3 regions of the Streptomyces sp. NPDC059828 genome follow, and region 1 is predicted to be linked to each of the others. Evidence: riboswitches for the same ligand, from Rfam matches in the RefSeq annotation. Region 1 holds a riboswitch; each other region holds the start of a gene.
The links. A riboswitch is a leader RNA that binds a small molecule or an ion and turns the genes downstream of it on or off. The one in region 1 is predicted to bind cyclic di-AMP.
Positions count from the first base shown of each region.

Region 2: another riboswitch for cyclic di-AMP. It lies ahead of ACFV6V_RS28390 (transglycosylase family protein); the one in region 1 lies ahead of ACFV6V_RS25095 (C40 family peptidase).
Region 3: another riboswitch for cyclic di-AMP. It lies ahead of ACFV6V_RS02790 (M23 family metallopeptidase); the one in region 1 lies ahead of ACFV6V_RS25095 (C40 family peptidase).

Region 1 is NZ_JBHWIW010000048.1:20,560-23,865, reverse strand. Features, by position in the region: gene ACFV6V_RS25105 (8-amino-7-oxononanoate synthase) at 1-816, shown strand, start outside; gene ACFV6V_RS25100 (DUF6328 family protein) at 821-1,363, opposite strand; gene ACFV6V_RS25095 (C40 family peptidase) at 1,463-1,939, opposite strand; cyclic di-AMP (ydaO/yuaA leader) riboswitch at 1,943-2,124, opposite strand; gene ACFV6V_RS25090 (hypothetical protein) at 2,439-2,747, opposite strand; gene ACFV6V_RS25085 (ATP-dependent Clp protease proteolytic subunit) at 2,755-3,306, opposite strand, start outside.
Region 2 is NZ_JBHWIW010000063.1:25,534-28,839, forward strand. Features, by position in the region: gene ACFV6V_RS28385 (transglycosylase family protein) at 1-824, shown strand, start outside; cyclic di-AMP (ydaO/yuaA leader) riboswitch at 1,099-1,313, shown strand; gene ACFV6V_RS28390 (transglycosylase family protein) at 1,318-1,986, shown strand; gene eno (phosphopyruvate hydratase) at 2,342-3,306, shown strand, end outside.
Region 3 is NZ_JBHWIW010000003.1:106,118-109,423, forward strand. Features, by position in the region: gene ACFV6V_RS02785 (M16 family metallopeptidase) at 1-1,245, shown strand, start outside; cyclic di-AMP (ydaO/yuaA leader) riboswitch at 1,518-1,686, shown strand; gene ACFV6V_RS02790 (M23 family metallopeptidase) at 1,699-2,472, shown strand; gene ACFV6V_RS02795 (GntR family transcriptional regulator) at 2,728-3,306, shown strand, end outside.

The sequences.
Region 1 (3,306 bases):
GCGCTCAGCGCGCACGGCTCCCTCATCGTCTCGGACGCGGGCAACCACGCCTCCATCGTCGACGGATGCCGGCTGGCCCGGGCCGAGACGGCCGTCGTCCCGCACGCCGACCCGGAGTCCGTACGCAAGACCCTCGACGCGCACCCAGGGCGGCGGGCGCTCGTCGTCACCGACTCGGTCTTCTCGGTGGACGGCGACGCGGCGCCGCTCGCCGCGCTCGCCGCAGCCTGCCGTGCGCATGGCGCCGCGCTGGTCGTCGACGACGCGCACGGGCTCGGGGTGCTGGGCGACGGGGGCCGGGGCGCGCTACACGCGGCCGGGCTCGCGGGCGCGGCCGATGCCGTCGCGACCATGACTCTCTCCAAGTCCCTGGGCAGTCAGGGTGGCGCGGTGCTCGGCCCCGCGCGGGTCATCGCCCATCTGGTCAACGCCGCGCGGACGTTCATCTTCGACACCGGCCTCGCCCCGGCAGCGGTGGGCGCGGCACTGGCGAGTCTGCGTCTGATCGGGCGTGAGCCGGAATTGGCGGATCGTGCTCGCGCGGTGGCGGCGACGCTCCACGAACGCCTCACGGACGCCGGGCTGACGGCCGCCCGCCCGGACGCCGCGGTCGTCTCCGTACGGGCGCCCTCGCCCGAGTCGGCCGTACGCTGGGCCGCCGACTGCCGTGCCGCAGGGCTGGCCGTCGGCTGCTTCCGGCCGCCGTCCGTGCCCGACGGCATCTCACGGATCAGGCTGACCGCACGCGCCGACCTCACGGACCGGCAGCTCGACGAGGCGATCACCACCATCCTGCGCACCGCGCCGGGCCGCTGAGCTTTCAGGACCGGCGGGGACCCGAGTCCGAACCGGGGTCCGAGTGCGCGTTCGGTCCCCGGCCGGCCCGGTCCGTCTGTCGGCCCCGCCGGTCGAACCTCCGCGCCATGCCCAGGGGCAGGGCTCCCCACAGCATGGTGCAGACGAAAAGCGTGACAGCGGCGGCGACGATCCCCTCGGGCGTACCGTGCACCACGTCGACCACGAGCAGCACCGCCGAAGTCAGCGCCAGGGCGAGGACGGCGAGCCCCGTCCCCGCCAGGCGGGAGGAGACCGAGACGATCTCCTTCTTGGCGCCTTTGCGGAACAGCCCCCGATGCACCGCGGCAGGTGCGGTGAACAGCGCCGCGGCCACCACGGACAGCATCAGCGTCGTCACGTAGGTCCCGCGCTGGAACGAGTCGAGTGAGGGGAACCGGGCCGTGAACGCGAGGGTCAGCAGAAAGGCGAACAGGATCTGGACGCCGGTCTGGATGACCCGCAGCTCTTGCAGGAGCTCGGCGAAATTGCGGTCCGCCCGCTCGGTCTCGGTCTCATCCCGCGCCATACGGGATTCCTCGTTACTCATTTGGTACGAGTAACCCACATTGCGCGGTTCGTGTCCTGTTGTCGGGATGATCTGCTGAATCCGCGGTCCCGCAGCCGGTCACCCCACGCGACCGTACCGGACACCCTTCGACCAGATCTTGCTCAGCTTCACCACCGAGCCGGACTTGGGGGAGTGCCAGATCTTCCCCCCGCCCGCGTAGATCCCGACGTGGTAGACCTGCCCGCCGTGGTGGAAGAACACCAGATCACCCTTTCGGCGGCCGGACGCCGGGACATGGCTCGTGCGGTTGTACTGGGCCTGTGCCGTGCGCGGCAGGCTCCGGCCCGCCTTCCGGTACGAGTAGAGGACCAGGCCCGAGCAGTCGAACCGGCTGGGACCGATGGCGCCGTACCGGTAGGGTGCGCCCTTCTTGGACGCGGCCACGTTCAGGGCCTTGGCGGCGTACGCGGAGGCGGCATGGGCCTCGGGGGTGGCGCCCGGCACGAGCAGGGAACCGCCGACGGCGGCGAGAGTGACAGCGGAGACGGCACCCGTCCGCGTGAACAGGGACGGACTGTATGCATGCGCAGTCATGCGCAACCCTTCGTCAGCCGCCTGTGAAGGATGACCTGTCGGGTTCGGGCTGGCGAAGGTGCCCGGCCGCGTGAGCGGCTTCACCCCAAGATCCGGCCGGGTAGGGCGGCCGGACCGTACTGCCTGGGTCCTCCACTCCTGCCGAAAGCACTCATGTCGACTCAGGCATCCGGCGCGGCGGCAGGACTCGGCGTCCGCCCGGACCGCCCCGCCGTGGTGGCGGGGGCTTGTCGTCCCAGCGATCTTGACGCACGAACTGCCGGATTTCCGACCCGAAACGACGTTTTGTGAAGCTCGTCACCACTGATCCGTTCAGGTGGAGGGCCCCATTCGGCCCAGTTGGGGTGGCGCCGCGGCAAGCGCCGTACCTGCGACGTCGCGCCGCGATCCACCGGATGGCCCATCAGGGAACGCAACTCGCGCGGCACGTAAGCGGAAGAGGCCACTGGTCCGGTTGGCTGACACCCACTCGTACGCGTGCGTGCCGCGGCGGGCGACCTCAACTCGTGCGCTCCGGGGGGACAGTGATCCTGGCCGTACGCCGCTCCCCGCCGAGCACCCGCAAGGCGCGGGCCAGCGTGGGTGCGTGCAGTTCGCTCTCGCCACGCGTGTGCATCAGCGTGAGCGCGTCCCGGAGGGCGCCCGCCTGGGCGGCCAAAGCCTGTGCGGCGCGCAGGGCTCCGTAGGTGTGCGTACCGCGGGCGGGGTTGATCCGTCCCAATTGGTCGACGACTTCGAGATAGCGGTCGATGAACTCGCTTTCGGCGCGCGTCAGTGCGGGCAGCGGCGGGAGTTCGGGCGGCAGCACGGCCCGTTCACCGTGTTCCGGGCGAAGCGGCCGATGCCTTGCGGTTCCTGATGACGTGATCGATCAGACCGAACTCCTTCGCGGACGCGGAGTCGAGGACCGTGTCGCGGTCGAGAGCACCGCGGACGCGCTCCTCGCTCTGTCCGGTATGGCGTACGAGCAGCTTCGCGATCTGCTCGTGCAGCCGCAGCAACTCCCGTGCCTGGATGTCCAGATCGGATGGCTGGCCCTGCATGGGCTCGGGCAGCGCGGGCTGCTGGACCACGACCCGGGCGCCGGGCAGCGCCATGCGCTTGCCGGGGGTGCCGGCGGCGAGGAGCACGGCGGCGGTGGAAGCGGCCTGCCCGAGGCAGGTCGTGGCCACATCGCACCCCACCACCTGCATCGTGTCGTAGATCGAGGTCATCGCGCTGACGGGGCCGCCAGGGGAGTTGATGTACAGGTGGATGTCCTGGTCGGGAGCGGCGTATTCGAGATACAGGAGTTGGGCGACCACATCACCGGCCGAGGTCTCGTCGACGGGCGTACCGAGGAAGACGATGCGCTCACCCAGCAGCTT
Region 2 (3,306 bases), on a different contig from region 1:
TCGCGAACTGCGAGAGCGGCGGAGTGTGGAGCGCCGACTACGGCAACGGTTACTACGGCGGGCTCCAGCTCTCCCAGGAGGACTGGGAGCAGCACGGTGGTACGGCCTACGCCCCCAGGCCCGACCTCGCGAGCCGTTCGCAGCAGATCACGGTCGCGGAGAAGGTCCTCGCCACGGAGGGCTCGTCGGCGTGGGAGAGCTGCGCCACGGTCACCGGGCTCGTCAAGAGCTCGACCGCGCCGCAGGTCGACCCGGGTGACCTGGGTGCGCAGGACCAGACGCTGGGCGACTCCGGCGACTCCGGCGAAGAGGCGGACCCGCCGACGTTCGGTGACGGCGCCGACGCCGTCACTCCGGAGCCGTCGGCCTCGGCACCGGCCTCTGCCTCGCCGACCTCACCCGACGCTTCCACGGACGCCTCGGAGTCCGCGGAGCCCCCGACCGGCGACGACGGCACCTCGGAGTCCGCCGACGCCTCCCAGGGGGAGAGCAGCGGCACCGGCAAGCATCGCGGCACTCCTGCCAATGAGGATGAGGCGGATGAGGCGGGCACGGCAGGCGAGGTGGACGAGGCGGGCAATTCGGACGATAAGCGTGAATACGGCGGCCATGCCTCACGAGGTGACGCATCGGCACGAGACGCCGCCGGTGCATCGGATGAGTACACCGTCCGCCCCGGCGACAGCCTCTCGACGATCGCCGACGCGCACGAGGTGCCCGGCGGCTGGCCCGCGCTCTACGAGGGGAACCGCCAGGTCGTCGGGATCGACGCCGATCTCATCCTGCCCGGCCAGAGTCTCGATCTCGCCCCCGAGCAGGAGTAGTTGGCGGGGGTGGTAAGGGAGCTTATGTCCGCTTCTGTGAAAGTGAGACATGAGTCTCTTCCGGTCAACTGACCCCGGATGGCCGCCAAGTGGGGCCATCTACCCTCTCACCTGCAAAAACGGACATCAGGCTCCGTCAGATATGGGCGATTTCTCCCCGATGTTCCTCCTTTGAACATCGGGGAGACGTGTGTTTACGGTCTGACCGCTCGCCATACGCGGGCCCCGTCGACCGTCACGCCGAATCCTGCCGTCGGTCGAAGGGAACAGCCGTCGCGTTCAAGCGCCGTAGGCAGGAGCGGGGGACCCAAGGTAAGTGCCGTGCCGGCCCGATGAGGGCCCGGAACGGCTTGGGGTGAAGCCGCGCGCAAAGCCGCGCGGCCGGGCAACTCGTCTTCCGGTTCCGTCGGACACCCGATCGACGGACAGGGGGACACCCCATCGGCCCGAACCCGACAGCTCACCTCGTAGGCGTCGGTGAGGGGATCACTTCATGCTGCTTTCCGGCAAGGGCAAGCGCCGCCGCCCGAACGCCCGCACTGCTCGTATCGCCGCCTACGCCGCCGGGGTCACCGGTGCCGCCATCGCCGCGCCGCTCATGATCTCGGGGACCGCCTCCGCGGCGACCTCCTCCGAGTGGGACGCCGTCGCCCAGTGCGAGTCCGGCGGCAACTGGTCGATCAACACCGGCAACGGCTACTACGGCGGCCTCCAGTTCTCGGCCTCCACCTGGGCCGCCTACGGCGGTACCGCCTTCGCCGCCACCGCCGACCAGGCCAGTAAGGGCGAGCAGATACAGATCGCCGAGAAGGTCCTGGCCGGCCAGGGCAAGGGCGCGTGGCCGAACTGCGGTGTGAGCCTGTCCAGCACCCCGTACAACGGCGGCACCGCCGAGGCCCCCAAGACCGAGCCCGCCAAGAAGCCGGCCGCGAAGCCCGCCGCCCCGAAGCGCGCCGAGGCCCCGACCACCCGCTCCCAGCGCTCCGCCGCCCCGGTCAAGAAGGGTGACGGCGAGTACAAGGTCAAGCCTGGTGACACCCTCAGCAAGATCGCCGAGGCGAAGAAGGTCAAGGGCGGCTGGAAGAAGCTGTTCGAGCTCAACAAGGACATCATCGGCAACGCCGATGTGATCCACCCCGGTCAGCTGCTCCACCTGCGCTGACCCACCCGGCAGAACCTCGGGGCCTCCTTCCGCTCAGGGGCCCCTGCCCAGGGACTCCCCCCACCGGGGACCCGTGAGGTGACACCCCTCGCGGCATCCCCGTCCCCCGGCAACCCCGGCCCGGCGCACCGCACCTCGCCGTGTCCGTACGCTCCCTTCCCCCCGTAGCGCTATGGACACGGCAGGTGCACCCGGGCCGGGGTTTCTGCTGGTTTGCCTCCCTTTTTCGTCCCACGGGCCGGGCACCGGCAGGCCGGGGCCCCCGGTCCGGATAGGCTCATGTCGCAAGGCCAAAGCGACCCTGCACCGACGCTGCGGCAGCGGCGTCACTCCTAGCGACACATCCCAGAAGGAGATGCTCGTGCCGTCCATCGACGTCGTCGTAGCCCGGGAAATCCTGGACTCCCGAGGCAATCCCACGGTCGAGGTCGAGGTCGGCCTCGACGATGGCAGCACCGGCCGTGCTGCTGTGCCCTCCGGTGCCTCCACCGGTGCGTTCGAGGCCATTGAGCTCCGTGACGGAGACCAGAACCGCTACATGGGCAAGGGCGTCGAGAAGGCCGTCCTCGCCGTGCTCGAGCAGATCGGCCCGGAGCTCGTCGGGTACGACGCCACCGAGCAGCGCCTGATCGACCAGGCGATGTTCGACCTCGACGCCACCGACAACAAGGCGTCGCTCGGCGCCAACGCCATCCTGGGCGTCTCGCTGGCCGTCGCCCACGCCGCGTCCGAGGCCTCCGACCTGCCGCTCTTCCGCTACCTGGGCGGTCCGAACGCGCACCTGCTCCCGGTGCCGATGATGAACATCCTGAACGGCGGCTCGCACGCCGACTCCAACGTGGACATCCAGGAGTTCATGATCGCCCCGATCGGAGCGGAGTCCTTCTCCGAGGCGCTGCGCTGGGGCACCGAGGTCTACCACACCCTGAAGAAGGTGCTGAAGGAGCGCGGTCTGTCCACCGGGCTCGGTGACGAGGGCGGCTTCGCCCCGAACCTGGACTCCAACCGCGAGGCCCTCGACCTGATCATCGAGGCCGTCAAGCAGGCCGGATACGCGCCCGGCAAGGACATCGCCCTCGCGCTCGACGTGGCCGCCTCCGAGTTCTACAAGGACGGCAAGTACCTCTTCGAGGGCAAGGAGCGCTCCGCCGCCGAGATGACCGAGTACTACGAGGAGCTCGTCTCCGCGTACCCGCTCGTGTCCATCGAGGACCCGCTGTTCGAGGACGACTGGGCGGGCTGGAAGGTCATCACCGACAAGCTCGGCACCAAGGTGCAGCTGGTCGGCGACGACCTGTTCGTCACCAACCCGGAGCGGCT
Region 3 (3,306 bases), on a different contig from region 1:
TTCCTCGACGCCCCTTTGGACGCGGAGCCCGAGGGACTCGACGGCGTCGCCACGATCATGGCCCGAGCGCTTTCCGAGGGCACCGACAAGCACACGGCGGAGCAGTTCGCCGCCGAGCTGGAGCGCTGCGGCGCGACCCTCGACGCACACGCCGACCACCCCGGCGTCCGCCTCTCGCTCGAAGTGCCGGTCTCCCGGCTGCCGAAGGCCATGGGCCTGCTGGCCGAGGCCCTGCGGGCGCCGCTGTTCGCGGACAGTGAGGTCGAGCGGCTCGTACGCAACCGGCTTGACGAGATCCCGCACGAGACGGCGAATCCGGCTCGCCGCGGAGCCAAGGAGCTGGCCAAGCAGCTCTTCCCGGCGTCCTCGCGGATGTCGCGCCCGCGTCAGGGCAGCGAAGAGACCGTGGCACGCATCGACTCCGCTGCCGTCAGGGCTTTCTACGAGGCCCATGTGCGGCCCGCCACCGCCACGGCTGTGATCGTCGGTGACCTCGCCGACGTCGACCTGGACGCGGTGCTGGCCGACACCATCGGCGCGTGGACCGGCAGCGCGGGTGAGCCCCGCGTCATGGCGCCGATCACCGCCGACGACACGGGCCGCGTCGTGATCGTCGACCGTCCGGGCGCGGTCCAGACCCAGCTGCTCATCGGCCGCATCGGGCCGGACCGCCATGACAGCGTCTGGCCGGCCCAGGTCCTCGGCACCTACTGCCTGGGTGGCACCCTCACCTCGCGCCTGGACCGCGTCCTGCGCGAGGAGAAGGGCTACACCTACGGAGTGCGGGCCTTCGCCCAGGTGCTGCGCTCGGCCGCCCCCGCGGCCCCGGGTGGTGCCACCGGGGCGGCCACGCTCGCCATCAGCGGCTCCGTCGACACCCCGAACACCGGCCCGGCGCTCCAGGATCTCGTCACGGTGCTGCGCACGCTCGCCGCCGAGGGCCTCACGGACGCCGAGCGCGACGTGGCTGTGCAGAACCTGGTGGGTGTCGCCCCGCTGAAGTACGAGACCGCCGCCTCCGTCGCGGGCACCCTGGCCGACCAGGTGGAGCAGGGCCTCCCGGACGACTTCCAGGCACAGCTGTACGCCCGGCTGGCCGCCACCGGCACCGTCGAGGCGACCGCCGCGGTCGTCAGTGCCTTCCCGGTGGACAGGCTTGTCACGGTCCTCGTCGGTGACGCCGCGGAGATCGAGGAGCCGGTCAAGGCGCTCGGAATCGGCGAAGTGACTGTTGTCACCGGCTGATTGACGGTATGTGAGCCGAAGGTCCGTGGAGCCGGGAGGTGTCCGAGGGTGGGGACCTGGAAGGGCCCCGTTGGCGCATGGCCAACGGGGCCCTTCTCTTTGCCCGTTTGCCGCTCTCTACACCTGCCCGTTTGTCCGTTTTGTTGGAGAGGCTGCCTGTCTGCCCTGTGGGATGTACGACAAAATCCCGTGTTCGTTTGGTGATTGGCGGAAGATCGGCTTAGCGTCTTCTGCGCTGTCCGCCCGTTGTTATGCGCCGCACCTGCGGCAACGGACAGCTATCGCCGAGTCCCCGTCGGGCGCAAGCCTGGGGAGCCGGGGACCCACAAGTCCCGTGGGGTGAATCGGTACGCCTTCGCGCATCCGCGTGGAGGGGGACCGTAGGAGACCTTCCTGCTCCGAACCCGTCAGCTAACCCGGTAGGCGAGAAGGAAGGAAAGGACAAGCCACTTCATGGCGTTCACCCGTGCCACCGGGAAGCATCGTGGTCCGAGCCGGCTGACGCGCAAGCGTGCGGGCATCGCCGGAGCCGCGGCCCTGGCCACCACCGGCGTCGTCGGAACCCTCGCCTCACCCGCCCTCGCCGCCGAGCCGGAGAGCCCCTCCGTCGAGGACACCGGCCTGAATCAGGTGGTCATCGCCGGCGACACACTCGCCAAGCAGGTCGGTGCCCAGGCTGACATCCAGCAGGAAGAGGCCGACCTCGCCGCGTCCAAGGCCAAGGCCGAAGCCGACGCGAAGCGCAATGCCGAGCTCCGGGTCAAGGCCGCCCGGGACGCCGAGGAGCGCGCCGCCCGTGAGGCCGAGCGCAAGCGCCTGCTGACGTACAACCTCCCCGTCGCCGGGTCCTATGTCAGCACGGACTACCACTCGGGCGGGGCCATCTGGTCCTCGGGCAGCCACACCGGCATCGACTTCCACGCCTCCTCCGGGTCCAAGGTCGTCGCGGTCGGCACCGGCACCGTCGTGGAAGCCGGCTGGGGTGGCGCGTACGGCAACAACGTCGTGATCAAGATGAACGACGGCACGTACACCCAGTACGGCCACCTCTCGTCCATCAGCGTCTCCGTCGGCGAGCGGGTCACACCGGGCCAGCAGCTCGGACTGTCCGGCTCCACCGGCAACACCACCGGCCCGCACCTCCACTTCGAAGCTCGTACGAGCCCCGAGTACGGCTCGGACATCGACCCGGTGGCTTATCTGCGCGGCCACGGCGTCAAGGTCTGACCGACCCGCAACGCGGCACACAACGCTCCGATCCGCGCGCGGTCCCACGGCGCGCGGAGGACGAAGGCTCCGGCCCGGTCATCGAGACCGGCCGGAGTCTTCGGCATTTTCCGGCCAAAAGATATCCAGGGACAGGGGCAGGCCATCGGAAATTCCGGCCCATTGTCATAGAGTCACCGAACAGACGTCGCTCGACTGATCGACTGGGTCTCGCGCGGATTGAGCGGATGCAGCGGATTAAGGCGGAGGTTCGGTATGCGCATTCCTGCGCGGTCGGTATGCACGGCAATCCGCGATGACATCGTGTCCGGGGTTCTGGAGCCCGGCAGCCGGCTCGCCGAGGAGCAGTTGGCCCGTCGCTACGGCGTCTCGCGCGTCCCTGTGCGCGAGGCGCTGCGCACCCTGGAGTCCGAGGGCTTCGTGGTGTCCCGCCGGCACGCCGGCGCGTGTGTCGCCGAGCCGACCGGGCAGGAGGCCGCCGACCTTCTGGAGACCCGCATGCTGCTGGAGCCACTCGGTGCGGCCCGGGCCGCACAGCGGCGTACCGAGGCCCATCTGAAGGTGCTGCGCGGCCTGGTCAGACTGGGCCGGGAGCGGGCTCGCGGCGGCCAGGGCGAGGATCTGCGGTCACTGGGCGGCTGGTTCCACGAGACCCTGACCCAGGCGTCCGCCAGCCCCGGGCTCATCACCTTGCTCACCCAGTTGCGGCACAAGATCGCGTGGATGTACGCGGTCGAGCAGCCGGTCCAGCCGATGGAGTGCTGGTCCGAGCATGCGGCGATCGTGGACGCGGTGGCGCGCGGGGACGCGGAGCGGGCGCGGGCGCTCACCGCG